3 regions of the Noviherbaspirillum sp. UKPF54 genome follow, and region 3 is predicted to be linked to each of the others. Evidence: predicted binding sites of a transcription regulator. Region 3 holds the regulator's gene; each other region holds the start of a gene.

Region 1 (6,139 bases), 400 kb from region 3:
TTTACTTGGGTGAAGTCCTGTCATTCTTCAGGTCCGCCAGGTTGGATAAAAGTTCCAGCGGCAGCGGAAAAACGATGGTGGACGACTTGTCGCCGGCGATCGTGGACAGCGTCTGCATGTAGCGCAACTGCATCGCGCCGGGCTGCTGCGCCAACACATGGGCCGCCTGCTGCAGCTTTTCCGAAGCCTGCAGTTCCCCCTCGGCGTGGATCACCTTGGCGCGCCGCTCGCGTTCAGCCTCAGCCTGCCGCGCGATGGCGCGCACCATCGATTCGTTCAGGTCGACGTGCTTGATTTCGACATTGGCGACCTTGATGCCCCAGGCGTCAGTGGCCGAGTCGAGCACCTGCTGGATGTCGAGGTTCAGGCGCTCGCGTTCGGCCAGCATGTCGTCCAGCTCGTGCTTGCCGAGCACGGCGCGCAAGGTCGTCTGCGCCAGCTGGCTGGTGGCCTCGAAGAAGTTCTCAACCTGGATGATCGCCTTTTCCGGATCGACCACGCGGAAGTAGACGACGGCATTGACCTTCACCGATACGTTGTCGCGCGAGATCACGTCCTGGGTTGGCACGTCCAGCACCACGGTGCGCAGGTCCACCCGCACCATCTGCTGGATGGCCGGGATGACGATCACCAGCCCAGGTCCCTTGACGCTCCAGAAGCGCCCTAGCTGGAACAGCACGCCGCGCTCGTACTCGCGCAGGATGCGGATCGATGCGACCAGAAACACGATGACCAGCACCAGGATCGTGCTGAAGCCGAATCCGAATATCATTGCCGTCCTCCTTGAAATTCGCCGCGCGACGCGACACGCAGCACCAGACCGTCACGCGCCGCCACGCGTACCGTTTGCCCGCGCCGCAAGGTTTCCGGGCAGGTGACGCGCCAGAGTTCGCCGCCGACGCGTGCCCACCCACCGCCGGGCGCGACGGCGACGACTTCGCCTTCGGCGCCGATCAATGTCGCCGCGCCGCTTACCACCGCGCGCCGGCGGGTTTTCAGGGCCACGCCTGCCAGCGCGGCGATCAGCGCGGCGCTCATTACCGCAACGGCCGCGATCAGGGCGAGCGGGATGCCGAATCCCGGCACGTCGGTGTCGATCAGGATCAGGGCGCCGACGATGAAGGCCGCAACGCCGCCGATACCGAGCGAGCCGAAGGTGGGCAGGAAGGCTTCCGCGACCATGAAGCCGATGCCGAGCAGGATCAGCGCCAGGCCCGCATAATTCACCGGTAACAGCTGCAGCCCGTACAACGCCACCAACAGGCAGATTGCGCCAAGCACCCCGGGCACGCCGATGCCCGGGTTCATGAACTCGAAAATCAATCCATAGATGCCGATCGTCATCAGGACCAGCGCAAGGCTGGGATCGGTGATCGCCGCCAGCAGCCTGACGCGCCAGTCGGGGAGATAGTCGATGAGCGGTGCCTGCGCCGTGTCGAGCGTGACGGTTCGGTCCGGCAGGGCGAACTTGCGTCCATGCGCCTGGCGCATCAGATCGCGCGGGTCGGTTGCCACATAATCGACCACATGCAGGCGCAGTGCATCCTGCGCCGACAGGCTGACCGCTTCGCGCACCGCCTGCTCCGCCCATTCCATGTTGCGCCCGCGCAGTTGTGCCAGGCCGCGGATATAGGCTGCGGCATCGTTGACTTGCTTGCGCGTCATGGCCTGAGCCGGCGGCTTGTCCGCTTTCTTGTCAGGCCCGGATGGCGCAGGTCCGCCTTGCGGCTCTTCCGGCTCCGGGCCGCCGCCGAGCCGGACTGGCGTGGCGGCGCCGAGGTTGGTGCCGGGCGCCATGGCGGCGATATGGCTGGCGTACAGGATATAGGTTCCGGCGCTGGCGGCGCGCGCGCCGCTCGGGGCGACATAGGTGGCTACCGGCACGGGCGAGCCCAGGATCGCCTTGATGATGGTCCGCATCGAGGTATCGAGCCCGCCGGGCGTGTCGATCCTGAGGATCACGAGCTGGGCGCCGTCGCGCGCGGCATGGGCCAGCCCGCGGCTGATGTAGTCGGCGGCAGCCGGCCCGATCGCGCCTTCCGACGTCAGCGCCGCCACCGGCGCCACGACAGGCGCAGCGGGGGCCGACGCCGCCGGCCAACACGCAGACAGCAGCGTCGCGAACACGCCATGAAGGAGGAAGAAGCGGATCATCTGTATGCGCCTTTCCGATGCGTGAACACATTGTCATCGTCCGGAAGCGTGCACTGTTGCGACATATCAGATATGGAACCCGGCGGCACGGAAAATGCTGCTTGAACGTCTGTTGCAACGGATTGAACAGGAGGAATGCCATGCCAGCGGGAGCCAGCCCGAAGCGGGAGGGAGAATTCAAGGAACTGGAACAGCGTTTCAAAAAGGAAGGACGCTATCGGGGGCGGGAGGAAGAAGTCGCCGCCCGCATTGTCAACAAGCAGCGCTCGCAGTATGGAGAAACGCGGGCCGAACGGGAGAAGGACAGGCAGGGAAGATCGCCCGACCGCGGCTTGCCGCTGGAGGATTACCAGACACTGACGATCGGCCAGGTCGAAGCCCGGCTGGACGGCTTGTCGAACGCCGAAATCAGGAAGATCCGCGCCTACGAGGTGAAGCACAAGAACCGGAAGACGCTGCTGCAAAAGCTGGATCGGCGCCTGGTGCACTAGTGCATTAGCCGGACCGGACTCCCCCGGCGGAACGGGGAAATCCGGTGCGATGGCCTTAATGCAGCTTGTGGCCGCTGCTGGAATGTTGCGTCGACTGCTCCGAGATGCCATGCAGCGCCTGTGCTGCCGACTGCGCCTGGTCGCTCGAGGCGATGTCGCCGAGCGACACGATACCGGTCAGGCGCTTGTTCTTGTCGAGGACGGGCAGGCGCCGGATCTGCAGGTCGCTCATGTTGCGCGCGACGTCATCCACATCGTCTTCCTCAAGACAATATTTCACATCCGAGCTCATGACATCCCGGATCCGGGTATCGCCGGTTTTGCCTTGGGCCAGCGCGCGCACGACGATGTCTCGATCGGTAATCATGCCCACCAGCCGGTCGTTCTCGCCCACCGGCAGCACGCCGCAATCGCAATCGGCCATCATTTTTGCCGCCTCGACAATACTCTCGTCGGGGTTGGCAATGCGCACGTCGCGTGTCATCGCTTCAGCTACTCGCATGATGATTCTCCTTTCGTTTGGATAGAGGTTGTTCGGACTGGCGAACCCGCAGGAGCAGCAATCGGCGTGCCAAACTCCTTGGCAGCCGGGAGAGGGACCACGCCCGCGCCGGGCAACGCGGTAAGAGTTACCGCCGATTGTAAAGAGCACTCCCGCGCGCGGTCATCGCGCCCGGCATGGCGGCATGGATTGACTCATCTCAAAGCCTGTGCGGTGATCGCGCCTAATCTGAATCGCCTGTCATGCGAAACGATTCGGGCGCATCATGTACAAGCACATTCTTTTGCCGACCGACGGTTCCGAGCTGTCGGAACAGGCTGTCGCCAGCGGCGTGCTCCTTGCAAAGAATATCGGCGCGACCGTGATCGGCGTCTATGTCGTCACCGTGCCGCGCCAGAACCAGCTGGAAGCATGGCTGCACCACGATCCGCATTACGCCGAACGCAGGGCGGCGCTGTTCGAAAAATTTGCGGATGAATACCTGTCTTTCGTGTCCAACAGTGCGCTGGCCGAAGAAGTGCCGTGCACCTGCAAGCTGGTGCGGGCGCCGGAACCCTACCTGGGCATCGTCGACACCGCCGAACGCAGCGGCTGCGACCTCATCATCATGGCTTCGCACGGCTGGAAGGGCGATGCGGCGCAATTGCTGGGAAGCGAAACGATCAGGGTGCTGGTGCACAGCAAGGTGCCGGTCCTGGTGCACAAGCCGGCTGCGGACGGCAGAACGTAAGATGGTTCCGAGGAGAGTTGCCATGCCAATCATGGAATGCTGCAACATCGGCGTCGTCTGCTGTGACGCCGATGCCTCCATCCCTCAGGTGGCGGAACTGATGCGCAAGCATCATGTCGGCGACGTCGTCGTCGTAGAGTTTCAGGATGACAAGCGGATTCCGGTCGGGATCGTCACCGACCGCGACATCGTGATCGAAACGGTTGCGCTGCAGGTTGATACGGAAGTATTTACTGCGGGCGACCTGATGAGTTCTCCGGTGGTGTCGGTGCAGAAGGACGACGGTTTCGTCGAAACCCTGCGCCTGATGCGCAACAACAAGATCCGCCGCCTGCCGGTGGTAACCGCCGATGGCGCGTTGTATGGCATCGTCACCGCCGATGACATCGTCCGGCTGCTGGCGGTCGAACTGTCGATGATGACGGCTGCCATCACGGAGCAACCGATACGCGAGGGCCGGCTCAGAAGGTGAGGCGCTTGGCCGGCGAGCGCATGGAAAGCCGGCGATCAGGCGGGCGGCAATGAAACAGGAGGCAAGCGCCAGGCAGGTACGTCCCGTCCGGGTGATGTTTGGCGGCGATGTCATGCTGGGGCGAAATGTGAAGGAAAGCATCCTGCGCTACGGCCCTGGCTATCCGCTGGGACCGATCGCGCCGCTTATGCGTGCGTCGGACCTTGCCATCGTCAATCTCGAATGCGCGCTCACGGCATCGCTGGAGCGATGGCCGGGCTTGCCCAAGGCCTATTATTTCGGCGCGCCGCCGCTGGCCGCCGTGGTGTTGTCCGATGCCGGCATCGGGCTGGTCAGCCTGGCCAACAATCATGTGCTCGATTACGGCGAACAGGGGCTGCGCGACACGCTGCGGCTCCTGGGCGAGCTTGGCATTGCGCTGGCCGGGGCTGGCCCGGACTTGGCACAGGCGCGTTCGGCCGCGATTGTCGACTGCGGCGGAACTCGGTTCGGCATGGCTGCCTTTTGCGACCACCAGCCGGATTTTGCAGCGTATGACGGCCGGCCCGGCATCGCCTATCTCGATCTCGATGACGAAGCTGCAGCGCTGCGCGTGCTGCGGGAGTCACTCGCGCCGCTGCTGCGCGCCGCGGTCGACTGGCCCATCCTGTCCCTGCACTGGGGACCGAACATGGTAAGGCGGCCGACGGCGCGATTTCGCCGTATCGCTCACGCTGCCATCGATATGGGTTGGAAAATTCTGTTCGGCCACAGCGCCCATGTATTTCACGGAGTCGAACTCTATCGCGGCTGCCCGATCCTGTATGCGGCCGGCGACCTGGTTGACGATTACCATGTCGATCCCGCGTTCAGGAACGACCATCAATTGCTGTTCGAACTGGAACTGGAGAAGAGAGCATTGCACCGCATTGCCCTGTATCCCGTGCTGATCGCACGTTGCCAGGCGCGTCTTGCCACCGGGGATAGCGAACGATACATTGCCGATCAGGTCACTGCACTGTGCGCGGAATTCGGGACGCCGGTGCGGCAGAGCGACGGCAGGATACTGATCGAGGGAGTAAATGAGGGCGCCTCCCATTCCCGATCGTGATGCGCGCAGCCGGGCGGGGGCGTCACAGCCCGGTCGACGGAAATACGGGTTTCCTTGATCAGCTCGGCGCCGAGCCGGATTTCTTCGCTGCTGTTTCGTTGGGGGGCGTCTTTTCTATCATCAGGAAGAAATGCGCCTTGATGCCGAACACGCGCTTGTGGCCCACATCGTGGTTCGGTTTTCCTGGCAACAAGCTGGCAAGCTTGTAAAGTGCGGGGCCATCGAGCAGGTGTAGCTCCGGTTCGGAGGCTCGGTCGCTCTTTCCGAGCAGCTTGAGCGAGCGGCGCCACCATCGCTCGGGCAGCCAGTGCAGCAGCGGCAGGCCCGAATTGAACTCCAGCGGATGCCTGCGGTTGGCGGCGGTGACGAACACCCCGCGCCGCGCCACGCGCGCCAGTTCCTTCAGCAGCGCATACTGGCGCTCGAAACCGCCTACCCGTTCGATCACTTCATTGCAGAATACCCAGTCGAACTCTCCGTCCGCAAAAGGCAGCGGCAGGCCGTCCGCGTCGCGCCGGTGCCCCTTGGCGCGGGGGCGGGCTGGATAGTTCGGCGGCGCGATTTCGCAGGACGTTATGCGCAGCATATCCTGCGATGCGCCCCACTGTTCGAGGACGTTCGTGCTGTCGGACAATGGCGTCGGCATCAGCCTGACGTTCAAAACGGTGTCGTCATCGCCCTGACGGAACGTCGTGAATGC
Region 2 (6,139 bases), 1.2 Mb from region 3:
TTACCGCAACCGACCCATGCCGCGGCGTGGCTTCGATCGCGTTCTGAATCATATGGCCGAGGACGCGTTCCAGGCGGGCATGATCGGCCAGCACGACCAGTTCCGCATCGTCGATCTGTAGTGTCGGCTTTGGTTCCGTGCAGGACTTCAGGCTGACCGCCAGCCGCAGCAGTTCCGGAAGCAGTACAGGAGAAGGGCAGTCCTGGGACGATCCGCGGCCGAGCTTTTGCAGCAGCAGCGTCATTTTTTGCACCGAAAAGCCGATGGTTTCGAGCATGTCCTCCAGAAATTCCTGATTACCCTTATGTCTTTCCGCGTTGGACAACAGGAGCGACAGCTGCGAAATTAGGTTTTTCAGGTCGTGTACGATGAAGGTCGACATGCGCGTGTATGACTCGAACTGCCGTGCCACCATGAGCGCGTTGGCCGACTCGCGCTGCGCGAGATAGCTGGCTGCCTGCATGCCGGCGATCTTGAGGAGGTCAGTCGCTTCCCAGTTCAGTTTCACCTTGCTACGGGCCGCGGCAAGGACGATGAAGCCGAACAGCTGACGCCCCAGCAGCAAGGGAACAACCAGCCAGGCATTGGGCAGGGTGCACAACCAGGCGGGCAAGATCAGTCCCTCGTATTTTTCCGGCTTTGCCATTGCTTCCTGTAAATCAATGACCCACTGTTGTTGCTCCAGATACTGGCTGAATGGCCCGTGCAAGGGCTCGGCAGGCTGTGCCGACGGCATGTTCCAGTAGGTGGCCGCTTCATGACAGGCCGTGTCGTCCCGCCGGATGAAGAGGATGCCGCCTGGGCTTTCCATCAGCTGCGCGATTGCCTGCACGGTTCGTTCGTTGAGGCCGGCGCCGGCATCCGACAGGGTGCGCGTAAATCGCATCCACTCTTCCCGGTAGTCGTAGCGATAGCTATAGAAATGCTTACTGATGAAGACCTTGAGCCAGGATCGCATCGATCCCGAGAACAGCACGACAAACAGCAGGATGCCGGCACCGAACAGGAACACGACCTGCATTACCGTGCCCCATTCACCGCCGAACAGTCGCAGGTAATAGCCCGCGGCCGCCATTGCCAGAAGGTAGGCGGCGGAGCCAAGCACTGCCGCCGAGTGGAACAAAACCGTGCGTGACACCGCGATGCCGGTCGACCAGGACGGATTGCGGGCGGCGGATACCGCGATCAGTGGTACAGTCAGCGCGTTGGCAAGGCCGCGCGCGGACCAGATTTCTGCACTGACATGGCGAAACAGCATCGCATCGCTATACAGATACATGTCGTAGGCGAACAGGCCACCCATTCCCAGACAGGCAAATTTGATCGCCCAGCGCGCTTCCGGCACGGTATTGCGATACAGCTGTTCCACTAGGAGCATGCTTAGTACCGCCATCCCGAGGCGGCCGGCAATCGTCATCGTGAAGCTGCTGACCCACTGCGAAAACCAGGATGCCACATAGAGGCTGACCGTTGCGGCAAGCGCGAGCAGGTAAAAGGCGGCCAGCCCGCTCAGCGGAAAGGCGACGCCGGGCCCGGCCCTCTTCTTGCGCAGTTGGCCAAGCACTGACAGCAGAAATAGCGTCCAGGCTGCATTGCGCACGATTTCCAGTACATCTGTGAGCAGTGAGAGCGACGAGCCTCGCAGTGCGAGGAATCCAGCTGCGACAGCCCATAACGACGTCATGATGGCGGCGACAGTCAGTGCCATGCGGTGCACACGCCCGCGCCAGCTTGTCAGCAGGAGGATGGAGAGAAAAAGAAACGCGACTGCGGCAGAGAAATAGCTGCCGGCGGCAATGATCGGCAACATCTACGTCGTTCCTGGCATTAGCGGCTTCCCTTGGCAAAGAGAACGACCTGCAGGGTTTCCACCAGAACCAGCAAATCGAGAAAGAGCCCGTTGTTCTTGACGTAGTACAGGTCGTACTGCAGTTTCTGGATTGCGTCTTCGATCGAGGAACCATACTGATAGCGCACCTGGGCAAAGCCGGTGATGCCAGGCTTGATGCTGTGGCGCAGGTTGTAATACGGGACTTTCTCGGTGAGTTGCTGAACGAAGTAGGGACGTTCCGGGCGGGGACCGACAAAGCTCATCTCGCCCTTGATTACGTTGACAATTTGCGGCAGTTCGTCGATACGCAGCTTGCGGATAATGCGTCCGATCCGGGTCGTGCGCGTGTCGTTGGCTGCTGCCCATTGCGGCGTACCGCCTTCTTCGGCATCAATGCGCATGCTGCGGAATTTCAGTACGCAAAAGATTCTGCCGCCCTTGCCGACCCGTTCCTGTCGATAGATTACCGGGCCTTTGTCTTCCAAGTAGATGCACAACGCCGTCAGCAGCATGACTGGCATAGCTGCCGCAAAGATCAGCATGCTGACCATCAGGTCGAAGGCACGTTTGCAAACGACGCGGAACGCACTTTGGTTGAAGCCGTCGCCGAAGATCAGCCAGCTCGGATGGAGCGAATCGACGCGAATCTGGCGTGCCTCGCGTTCAAAGAATGCCGCCGCGCCGGTGACCTTGATGCCGTTGAGTTTGCATTCCAGTAGTTGATGCAAGGGAAAAGTACTGCCACGCCGGTTTTGAGCGGAAACAACGATTTCACCCACGTTATGGCGTTTCGCAATCGAGAACAGGGATTCGTCCAAGGGCAGAATCGCGGCAGTCGATACCAGACACTCCTCGGTGCGCAGGGGGACGAAACCAACGATGCTGTACTTCCTGGAAAAGCTGCTGTCTGCGGCAAGATTGCTGCACTCCTTGGCCAACGCGCCTTCGCCGACAAAGATGAGACGTGATTCGAGGATGGGATGCGCGATGGTATGAAAGATCACTGTTCTCAGCACGAGGATGATCACGGTGCCGCCGGCGGCAGCGAGTACGAGAATGCGGATGTCGGCATTCAGCTCCGGAATCAGGGCGAGAAACAGCGCAGTACTGCCAAAACCAAGCAGGGCGGACGGTATCAGGCGGATGGCGGTCAATGCGGTGGTGGGCAATCCTTCCAGATGATACAGGCCGAAGGCAGCCATACTGAACACAATGAACAGTGAGAAGGCTGCCGCGGAGGCAAAGAAGTTTTTCCCTTGCGTTTGCGACACATAGCCATAGGCTGACAGGATTTCATGTGCTCCGTATATCGCTGCGATCAGCGCAAAGATCTCGATGAGAAGTAAGGCGGAGACCAGCTTGGAAACATAGTGATTGAAGATCTTTACCATCTGATACTCCGACAAAGTCACGGGCAGGATCAACGACTGGCCGTTCCTGCGTTCTCTCCTGTGGTTCCGGTTTGTCTCGCGTATTGCTGTCCGGGCATTTATATGGTTGGCAATTTGATATGACGTAACTTAGCTGCGGACATCCCTAAAGTTGTTGAGCAACCGCAACGAAGTTACAGCCTGTAATAGTTTGGCATCCCATGTCTGCTGAGTATCAAACTTGTTGAATAGCAATTTTTCTTGCTATATGCCGAAATGGGCTTTCGAGCGCTGAAATAAAAAAACCTCGCTTGGAGCGAGGTTGTGGAAAAGCTGGATGTCTACCATCCGTCGTAATGGCGCATCGTGCATCGTGATCAGCCACCGAAATAGGTATTTTCCGTACGCAGGCTGCGGGTCGCCTGGACAGCTTCCTTGAGCACTTCTTCGCGCGACTTGGTGGAAGCGACATTGGTGAATTCCACATATTCCTTGTTTTGTGCGACCGGGGCCTGTTGAAGCGCAGCACGGACTTCGGTTCGGGTTTTGGTCGATTGGAAGCCGTTAAAGTCGACATATTCGGAGGCGTCGGCCGCAAAGGCGACACCGGCGGTGACAAACACGGCAACAGCCGCAATCAATTGTTTTGCATTCATTTTCATTCTCCAAAAAATCAGGTGGGGGCACGCGGCCATGGCGTCCGGACTTGCCGCTTGGGCCTTGCGACGGTGAGCACAGCGGGCTCATCGATGAAGCACAGTCTATTCATCACAGAGAAGACAAAAAACAGGGCAAACGGAAAGATATCGTTTCTGTTTTTGAAATAATTGGCACGAAAACGACGCTTCGGGAAACTTTGACTTGGGTCATTGGCGCTGGATAACCGCATGCATATAGTGGGTATTAATTGCTTAATGGAAAGTCAAAGAGGCAGCCATGGAAATTTTCGAAGCCGACGTTGCCATCGTCGGAGCGGGCGGCGCCGGATTGCGGGCCGCCATTGCGGTAGCCGAGCACGACCCGGCGCTCAAGGTCGCGCTCGTCTCCAAGGTCTATCCGATGCGCAGCCACACGGTGGCGGCGGAAGGCGGTTCGGCTGCCGTAACGCAGTCGCACGACAGCCTGGATCATCACTTCAACGACACTGTCCACGGCGGTGACTGGCTGTGCGAGCAGGACGTGGTCGAGTACTTCGTCGCCAACTGCGCGCGCGAAATGATCCAGATGGAACACTGGGGCTGCCCGTGGAGCCGCAAGGAAGACGGCCATGTGAACGTGCGCGCATTCGGCGGCATGAAGATCGAGCGCACATGGTTTGCCGCCGACAAGACCGGCTTCCATATGCTGCATACTCTGTTCCAGACCTCGATCAAGTACCCGTCGATCAAGCGCTTCGATGAGTTCTTCTGCTGCGACCTGATCGTCGAGGACGGCCGCTGCCAGGGCGTGCTGGCGATCGAAATCGGCACCAGCCGCTTCGTGCTGATCAAGGCCAAGTCGGTGATCATCGCCACCGGCGGCGCCGGCCGTGTGTTCCGGCAGAGCACCAACGGCGGCATCGTGACCGGCGACGGCATGGCGCTCGCGTACCGTCATGGCGTGCCGCTGCGCGACATGGAGTTCGTGCAATACCATCCGACTTGCATGCCGGGCACCGGGCTGCTGTTTACCGAGGCGTGCCGCGGCGAAGGCGGCATCCTGGTCAACAAGGACGGCTATCGCTATCTGCAGGATTACGGTCTCGGGCCGCCGGACCCGTGGCCGCGCAAGAAGGCGATGGAGCTGGGTCCGCGCGATCGCCTTTCGCAAGCGTTCTGGCACGAGGACCGCAAGGGGCGCACCATCGAAACGCCGCAAGGCTCGGCGGTGCTGCTCGACCTGCGCCATCTTGGCGAGAAACACATACTGGAGCGCTTGCCCCTGATTTGCGAAATGGCCGAACGCTTCATGAACATCAATCCGGTCCATCAGCCGATCCCGGTGCGCCCGGCCATCCATTACACGATGGGTGGCATTGAGGTCAATGGCAGGACGGCGTCGCGCTTGCCTGGTCTGTATGCGGTCGGTGAGTGCTCGAGCGTCGGCATCCATGGCGCGAACCGCCTCGGCTCCAATTCGCTGGCCGAGCTGTGCGTGTTCGGCAAGGTCGCGGGCGACGAAGCGGCACGGTATGCGAAGAGCGTGTCGTTTTCCAACTGCGATGTGCTGGCCAAGCAGGCGCAGGCGTCACAGCAGCGCGCGCTCGAGCTGGTCAAGCGTGAAAACGGTAACGAACGCATTTCCGTGCTGCGCAAGGAAATGGCTCTATCGATGGAACGCGGCTGCGGCATCTACCGCATCGGCAGCGAGATGCAGGAGACTTGCGACAAGCTCGACGAGCTCAAGCTGCGCTTCCGCAACGTGCGCGTGGACGACAAGTCGAGCGTGTGGAATACCGACTGGCTGCAGGCGATCGAGCTCGGCTTCCAGCTCGACGTGGCGCAGGCGATGGCATATTCCGCGTTGAACCGCAAGGAGTCGCGCGGTGCGCACCAGCGCCTGGATGGTTTCGAGGAGCGCGACGATGCTAACTTCCTCAAGCACACGCTGGCTACCTACGCGGGCGTGGATGCGCCGGGCATCAGCTACAGCGACGTGACGATCACCAAGTCGAAACCGGGCGTTCGCGCGTACGGCGCGGCCGGGGAAGCGGCCGCGGCGCAGGAGGCGAATCATGCATGACACGCAAAAAACCATCGAGATCGAAGTATTGCGCTACCGGCCGGAACAGGACAACGAACCGTTCTTCCAGACGTATAAGGTGCCGTTCACAGATGACATGTCGGTGCTGCAGGGACTGCAGTACATCAAGGAAGAGCTCGATAGCACGCTGTCCTACCGCTGGTCGTGCCGCATGGCGATCTGCGGCAGTTGCGGCATGATGATCAATGGGAAACCG
Region 3 (6,139 bases):
ACGAGGAAGAGCTGAAGAAGGCGGACGCCGAATTCGGCCCAATCTTCGCAAAGTACCAGCAGCAGGACCTGAAGGCGGTGGCCGCCGATCCGCAGGCGCATGCCATCGGCGAACGCCTGTTCCTGACCTACTGCGCACAGTGCCACGGCTCCGATGCACGCGGCAACAAGGGCTTCCCGAACCTCACCGACAAGGACTGGCTCCACGGCGGCGAGCCGGACGTGATCAAGACCACCATCATGAACGGTCGTCACGGCATGATGCCGTCGATGGCGGCGGCGATCGGCGGCGACAAGGAAGTCGAGAATGTCGCGCACTACGTGCTGAGCCTGTCCGGTTCCGCGCATGATCCGATCAAGGCAGCCTTCGGCAAGGAGAAGTTCGGCGCCTGCGCAGCCTGCCACGGCGCTGACGGCAAGGGCAACCAGGCCCTCGGTTCTGCCAACCTGACCGACAAGATCTGGTTGTATGGCGGCAGCGCTGACACCATCATGGAGACCATTCGCAAGGGCCGCGACAACACCATGCCCGCGTTCAAGGACTTCTTGGGCGAAGCGAAGGTCCATCTGCTGGCGGCTTATGTCTGGAGTCTGTCCAACGACACTGGCGCTGTCGCGCAGAAGTAAGGGCGCCTAGCAGTAGAAAGAGAGAGCAGCCGTTGACCGCGTCACGAGGTGCGTTCGTAAGTGATACGATATGCGCCGCAGCGCGGTCCCGGCTGCTCAATCGCTTAGTATGAAGCCCGAAAAAATCAATCGTTGTGAGTCTGTAATGAGTGACGCTGCTCCAAAGGTATCGGTGATCAAGATGTACGCCGCTCGCGAGGAAATCTATCCGCGCGAGGTCAAGGGCTGGTATGCCAATTGGCGCTGGATTTGCGTATGGCTGACCCAGCTGGTGTTCTATGGATTCCCGTGGCTTTCCTGGAACGGTCGGCAGGCAGTGCTGTTCGACCTTGGCGCGCGTAAGTTCTATATCTTCGGCGTGGTGTTGTGGCCGCAGGATTTCATCTATCTGGCGCTGCTGCTGATCATTTGCGCGTATGCGCTCTTTCTGTTTACCGCCGTCGCCGGACGGCTATGGTGCGGGTTCTCCTGTCCGCAGACCGTATATACCGAAATCTTCATGTGGGTCGAGCGCAAGATCGAGGGGACGCGCAGCGCTCGCATGCGGCTGGACAAGCAGCCATGGACGGCCGAAAAGGTCGCCAAGAAATCGGCGAAGCACCTGATCTGGGGCGCCATCGCGCTATGGACCGGCTTTACCTTCGTCGGCTATTTCACCCCTATGCACGAACTGCTGGGCGAAGTGAAAACCCTCGGCCTCGGCCCGTGGGAATGGTTCTGGGTTTTGTTTTACGGCTTTGCCACCTATGGCAATGCCGGCTGGATGCGCGAGCAGGTATGCAAATACATGTGCCCGTATGCGCGCTTCCAGAGCTCGATGTTCGACAAGGACACGCTCACCGTCACCTATGACAAGGAACGCGGCGATCCGCGCGGCGCGCGCAGCAAGTCGGCTGCCAAGTCGAACCTGGGCGACTGCATCGACTGTTCGATGTGCGTGCAGGTATGTCCGACCGGCATCGATATCCGCAACGGCCTGCAGTACGACTGCATCGGCTGCGCCGCCTGCGTCGACGCCTGCGACTCGGTAATGGACAAGGTCGGCTCGCCGCGTGGGCTGATCCGCTATACCACCGAAAACGCATTAAAAAACCATTTCACCCCGCAGCAGATCCGGCAGCGCACGATGCGCCCGCGCGTGCTCATCTATACGGGCATCCTGGTGCTGATCGTGGCAGGCTTCCTGGGTTCGCTGCTCACACGCACGCCGCTCAAACTGGACGTGATCCGCGACCGTGGTGCGATGGGGCGTGAGGTGGAGGACGGCATGATCGAGAACGTGTATCGCCTGCAGATCATGAACACTGACGAATTCCCGCACAAGTATAAGATCAAGGTTTCCGGCATCGAGACCATCGCTCTGGCGGGCGCGGAAGAAGTGGCGTTGCCCGCGACCGGTTCGCGGGCCGTACCGGTGCGCGTGCGGATCGCCCACGGCAAGGGGCAACCCGGTTCGAACAAGATCATGTTCGAAGTCGAGTCGACCGACGGTTCGGATGTCGAAGTGAAGGAAAAGGCGGTATTTTTCGTACCGCGTTAAATGCAAGGAGATTGTGATGCAAAGCGCTGATCCGAGTTTGAAGACGGACGATGGTTCGCCCTGGTATGCGAACCGCTGGCCGTGGTTTCTGATGCTGGGTCCGTTCCTGGTGGTCGTGGCAGGCTGCTTCACCGCCTGGCTCGCGGTAAGTCGCCCGGATGCCCTGGTGGTAGACGACTACTACAAGCAGGGCAAGGCGATCAACCAAGACTTGCGGCGCGACCGTGTAGCGGCGAATTTGCACTTGAAATTGAATGTGCGCTTCGATCCGGCGGCCGGCAAACTGATCGGCCATATCGACAGCCCGCAGCGTCCGGTGACCGGCAAGATATCCATCCGCCTGGTGCATTCGACCCTGCCGGAAAAAGACATCGTGCGCGAGGCGTGGCCGGATAGTAATGGGAATTTCTCGATCGACTTGGCTTTCCTCGAGCAGGCGAACTGGCAAGTGCAGGTGGAAGATCAGGCGCGCGACTGGCGCCTGACCGGCGTCTGGACATGGCCAAAACAGCATGATGTCGTGTTGTCGCCTGACCTCGCGCCCGCCGAAGGATGAGGATTGGCGCGCCGCGTGCAGATCGGCTTGAAATCGAATATCGTATCAGGGAGCGTTCTCGATTATCAAAATCGATTCTCAATAATGAGAAAAGAGACGCGAGAATGCCAGTCTGATATGGCGTTTTATAAAGACGAAGCCGAAAGGAGGGTGGTTTGATGGCGCGGTTGATGATGGTCGTCTTGTGGCCGTCTTTTTTGGTCGCGATTGTCGCGGAAGGTTTTTTCTTTTCGCTATTTGATCCGCGTGACCTGGGAATGCTCGGAGTTCATCTAGACGTAAGTCCGATGGCAGCGTATACCGTAGGATTTTTCTGTTTCTGGATGTTTTGTGCACTGGCCAGCATGCTGACTTGTTATCTGGTCGGTGTGCCGAGTGAACGCCGACCACCCTTCTGATGTTTCTAAAAAAACCGGGCCTTGCGCCCGGTTTTTTTATCTCTAAGCGTTGTCCGCAGGCCCAAGCGCATCATGCGCAGCTCAGGGTGCCGGCGGCGACTGCCTTTAGCGTGTTCGGTTCGAGCAGTTCCAGTTCACGGTTGCTGACCTTGATCCAGCCGCGCTTCTTGAATTTAGATAACAATCGGCTGATGCTTTCGATGGTCAGGCCGAGATAATTGCCGATTTCCTCGCGTGTCATGCGCAACTGGAAGCTGGTGGAAGAATAGCCGCGTGCGGAATAACGTGATGACAGATTGCTGAGGAAGGCGGCGAAGCGTTGTTCCGCCCGCATGTTGCCCAGCAAAAGCATGACGCTTTGTTCACGCGTAATTTCCTGGCTCATCATCCGGTGAAAGTGATGCAGCAGCGTCGGAATTTCGGCAAACAGGCTTTCCAGCCGCGCGAACGGGATCTCGCACACCTCGCTGTCTTCCAGCGCCACGGCGTTGCAGTGGTGACGATCGGTGCTGATGGCATCCATTCCTAACAGTTCCCCGGCCATCTGAAAGCCGGTGATCTGCTGGTCGCCGCTGGGATTGATTTGGTGTGTCTTGAAATGGCCGAGGCGGATCGCGTACAGGTTGGTAAAGGGGTCGCCGACGCGATACAGGTGGCCATCGCGCGGGATGCGGCGACGGCGCCCAATGATCTTTTCCAGCTTGTCCATTTCGGTCGAGCCGAGCCCCGTAGGGAGGCAGAGCTGGTGCATGCCACAGGCGGAACAGCGTGCTCGCAAGTCTTGCGCGCTCGCGGCACCCGATGCATTGGAAGAATAGGCGGGATGAGTCATATCGGCAGAATTCATTCTATGCAGAATCATGTTCGCGCTCGCTGTAGGTTTTTAGGCGTTTTGGGGTTCGGGTCAAAATTGAGCCAGGTCAAGAATCCTAATGCAAATCCCGTACCAAGCAAGCAAAATCGTGGATTAACCGGTGCCATACCAAGGCAAATCATGCGGTGAACCCTGAACATCAAGGCGCCAAGCCAGAATGCGGCCGCAATGGATGTTCGTTGCTGCTACAACTGTCAAAAACAGGAGCAGCGTTCGACGCTCCTTTTGTTCCCAAAATCGGGAAGTCAACGCCGAGCGAGCCGACGCGATCCCGGATCAGGTCGAGCCCGGGAAGGACGAAGCTTATCAGTCTCTTTTGACGCATCGCAATATTTTACCGCTCCTCTCGTAGGTCGTGTGGTTGAAATATCACTTGTGATCGGTATGGTCTTTGGCGCGCGACGGCCACAAGGCGTGCTTCCGAACTTAAGGTTTTTTTAAGGTTTATTGAATGAAGTTTTAAGAAAACGGGTCCGGATAAGTCCGTAATCTAGGCCTGTCGTCAATTGAACTTCTTTTGCAACCGCCAAACGATCGGAGACCTTCATGGAACAGGCCATTTCCCCTTCCCAGTCGCACGCCACAGGTGTTGTTCAGCGTTTCGATATTTATGCCCACATTCACAAGGCCTTGCGCCTTTTCATGAGCGATACGCTTCAAGCGGTCGGCGCCATGGATGGCTCCGACGGTGGGGAAGTGGCCTGCGTCCTGGGGCAGGTCCGCGCATTGATTGTTTTCTGCGGCAGGCATTTGCAGCATGAAAACCAGTTCATCCATACCGCGATGGAAGCGCGCCAGCCCGGTTCGGCGTGCACGATCTCGTCGGAGCACGTGCATCATGAATCGGCGCTGGAGAGGCTCTCCACCCTGGCGAGCGCGGTCGAGGGGGCGCAGGACGAGGTGCGTTCCGGCGCGATCGCTGACTTGTATCGTGAACTCGGCCTGTTCATCGCGGACAACCTGGCCCACATGCATATCGAGGAAACTGGGAACAACGCGGTATTGTGGGCAACGCACAGCGATGAGGAAATCATCGGCATCGAGCAGGCGCTAGTCGCCTCGATCCCGCCGGACGAGTCCCTTGCCACCATGCGCTGGATGATTCCAGCTCTGAGCGCTCGCGAGCGCGCGGAAAAACTGGCGCTCATCCGCCGTCACGTCCCGCCGCCGGCGTTCGACGCGCTGCTGGATGTGGCGCGTGAGAACTTGAGCAAGCGCGACTGGAGCAAGCTGGCAGATGCGCTGGGAATCGAGGACCGGATGGCGGCTTAGTTAATAACACTCTCTATCCTTCCCGCAATTGGAGCGGACGATCGACGCACAGCCGGAAGCGTCCGCGCCCGGTTTTCTCGATGCGGATCGCCGCTCCACGCTCGGTCAGGCGGCGGCTGAGCAGGATCAGGCGCGCTTCGAGGTTGTCGCTGATGTCGGGTAGCCGCAAGCGCGAATCGAGGCGCAGTTCCCGATTGGTGAATTCGGTACGGCTCTTGTCGGCATATTCGCGCAGCAGAGTCCAGAAAATCGAACCGGCAACACCCTTGATCAGGTAGTCGTCATCCAGGAAAACGCTGCCATTTTCACGGTAATGACGTACCGTCAGCGGCATTCCCCCGACCGGCGTGGCCGCGGGCTGGACGGCCGGCGCGTCCTCGCCGGCATCCGCGGCGTTTTGCAGCAGTTGCGCCGCCATGCCGAGTTGGGCCGCGAGGGTGACCAGCGCATCCTCGTCGTCATAAGTGAAGCGCAAGTCGTGCGGGCTTTCGACATACAGCACGCCGAGCAGGCGCTCCGCGGCCGTGACCGGCACGGCGAGCTGGCTGCGCGATTCGCGCAGGCCCGGCAGCGGGATCTCGGTGTCGAGCGCGTGAGCCCAGTCGCTGCGGGAAGCGCTTTCGCGGATGGCGCGGCTGTATGAATATTCGGCGTTCATGTGGCTGATCCGGATGGGCGTGCGTTCCTGCGCCGCGACGCCGATGACGCCATGGCCGAGCGGTATTTCCGAACCAACGCCCGATGCTTCGTAGCCGCGGCTGGCGACGGTGTACAGGCGTTCGCTCGGCGCGTCGAACATCAGGATCATGGTGTAGCGGATGCCGAACAGCTGCTCCAGGCAGGCCAGGGTTTCTGCTAGAAGGCGTTCCAGGT

Evidence for each region. The regulator FNR, encoded in region 3, switches genes on or off when oxygen is low (the NO sensors DNR and NnrR bind a similar motif). The targets are predictions, from matches to a motif close to TTGATNNNNATCAA.
Region 1: FAY22_RS06740 (universal stress protein) is a predicted target of FNR. The motif match lies at 3,337-3,350, and genes of this name have one in related genera.
Region 2: frdA (fumarate reductase (quinol) flavoprotein subunit) is a predicted target of FNR. The motif match lies at 4,058-4,071, and genes of this name have one in related genera.

The regions. Positions count from the first base shown of each region.
Region 1 is NZ_CP040128.1:1,430,078-1,436,216, forward strand. It holds gene FAY22_RS06720 (slipin family protein) at 2-772, opposite strand; gene FAY22_RS06725 (nodulation protein NfeD) at 769-2,154, opposite strand; gene FAY22_RS06730 (hypothetical protein) at 2,295-2,645, shown strand; gene FAY22_RS06735 (CBS domain-containing protein) at 2,701-3,147, opposite strand; gene FAY22_RS06740 (universal stress protein) at 3,413-3,877, shown strand; gene FAY22_RS06745 (CBS domain-containing protein) at 3,900-4,349, shown strand; gene FAY22_RS06750 (CapA family protein) at 4,399-5,439, shown strand; gene FAY22_RS06755 (methyltransferase domain-containing protein) at 5,498-6,139, opposite strand, start outside.
Region 2 is NZ_CP040128.1:3,049,946-3,056,084, reverse strand. It holds gene prsK (XrtA/PEP-CTERM system histidine kinase PrsK) at 1-1,810, opposite strand, end outside; gene FAY22_RS14055 (TIGR03013 family XrtA/PEP-CTERM system glycosyltransferase) at 1,828-3,222, opposite strand; gene FAY22_RS14050 (DUF4148 domain-containing protein) at 3,579-3,857, opposite strand; gene frdA (fumarate reductase (quinol) flavoprotein subunit) at 4,138-5,922, shown strand; gene FAY22_RS14040 (succinate dehydrogenase/fumarate reductase iron-sulfur subunit) at 5,915-6,139, shown strand, end outside.
Region 3 is NZ_CP040128.1:1,832,507-1,838,645, reverse strand. It holds gene ccoP (cytochrome-c oxidase, cbb3-type subunit III) at 1-626, shown strand, start outside; gene ccoG (cytochrome c oxidase accessory protein CcoG) at 772-2,166, shown strand; gene FAY22_RS08480 (FixH family protein) at 2,183-2,722, shown strand; gene fnr (fumarate/nitrate reduction transcriptional regulator Fnr) at 3,191-3,871, opposite strand; gene FAY22_RS08465 (hemerythrin domain-containing protein) at 4,541-5,266, shown strand; gene FAY22_RS08460 (GAF domain-containing protein) at 5,280-6,139, opposite strand, start outside.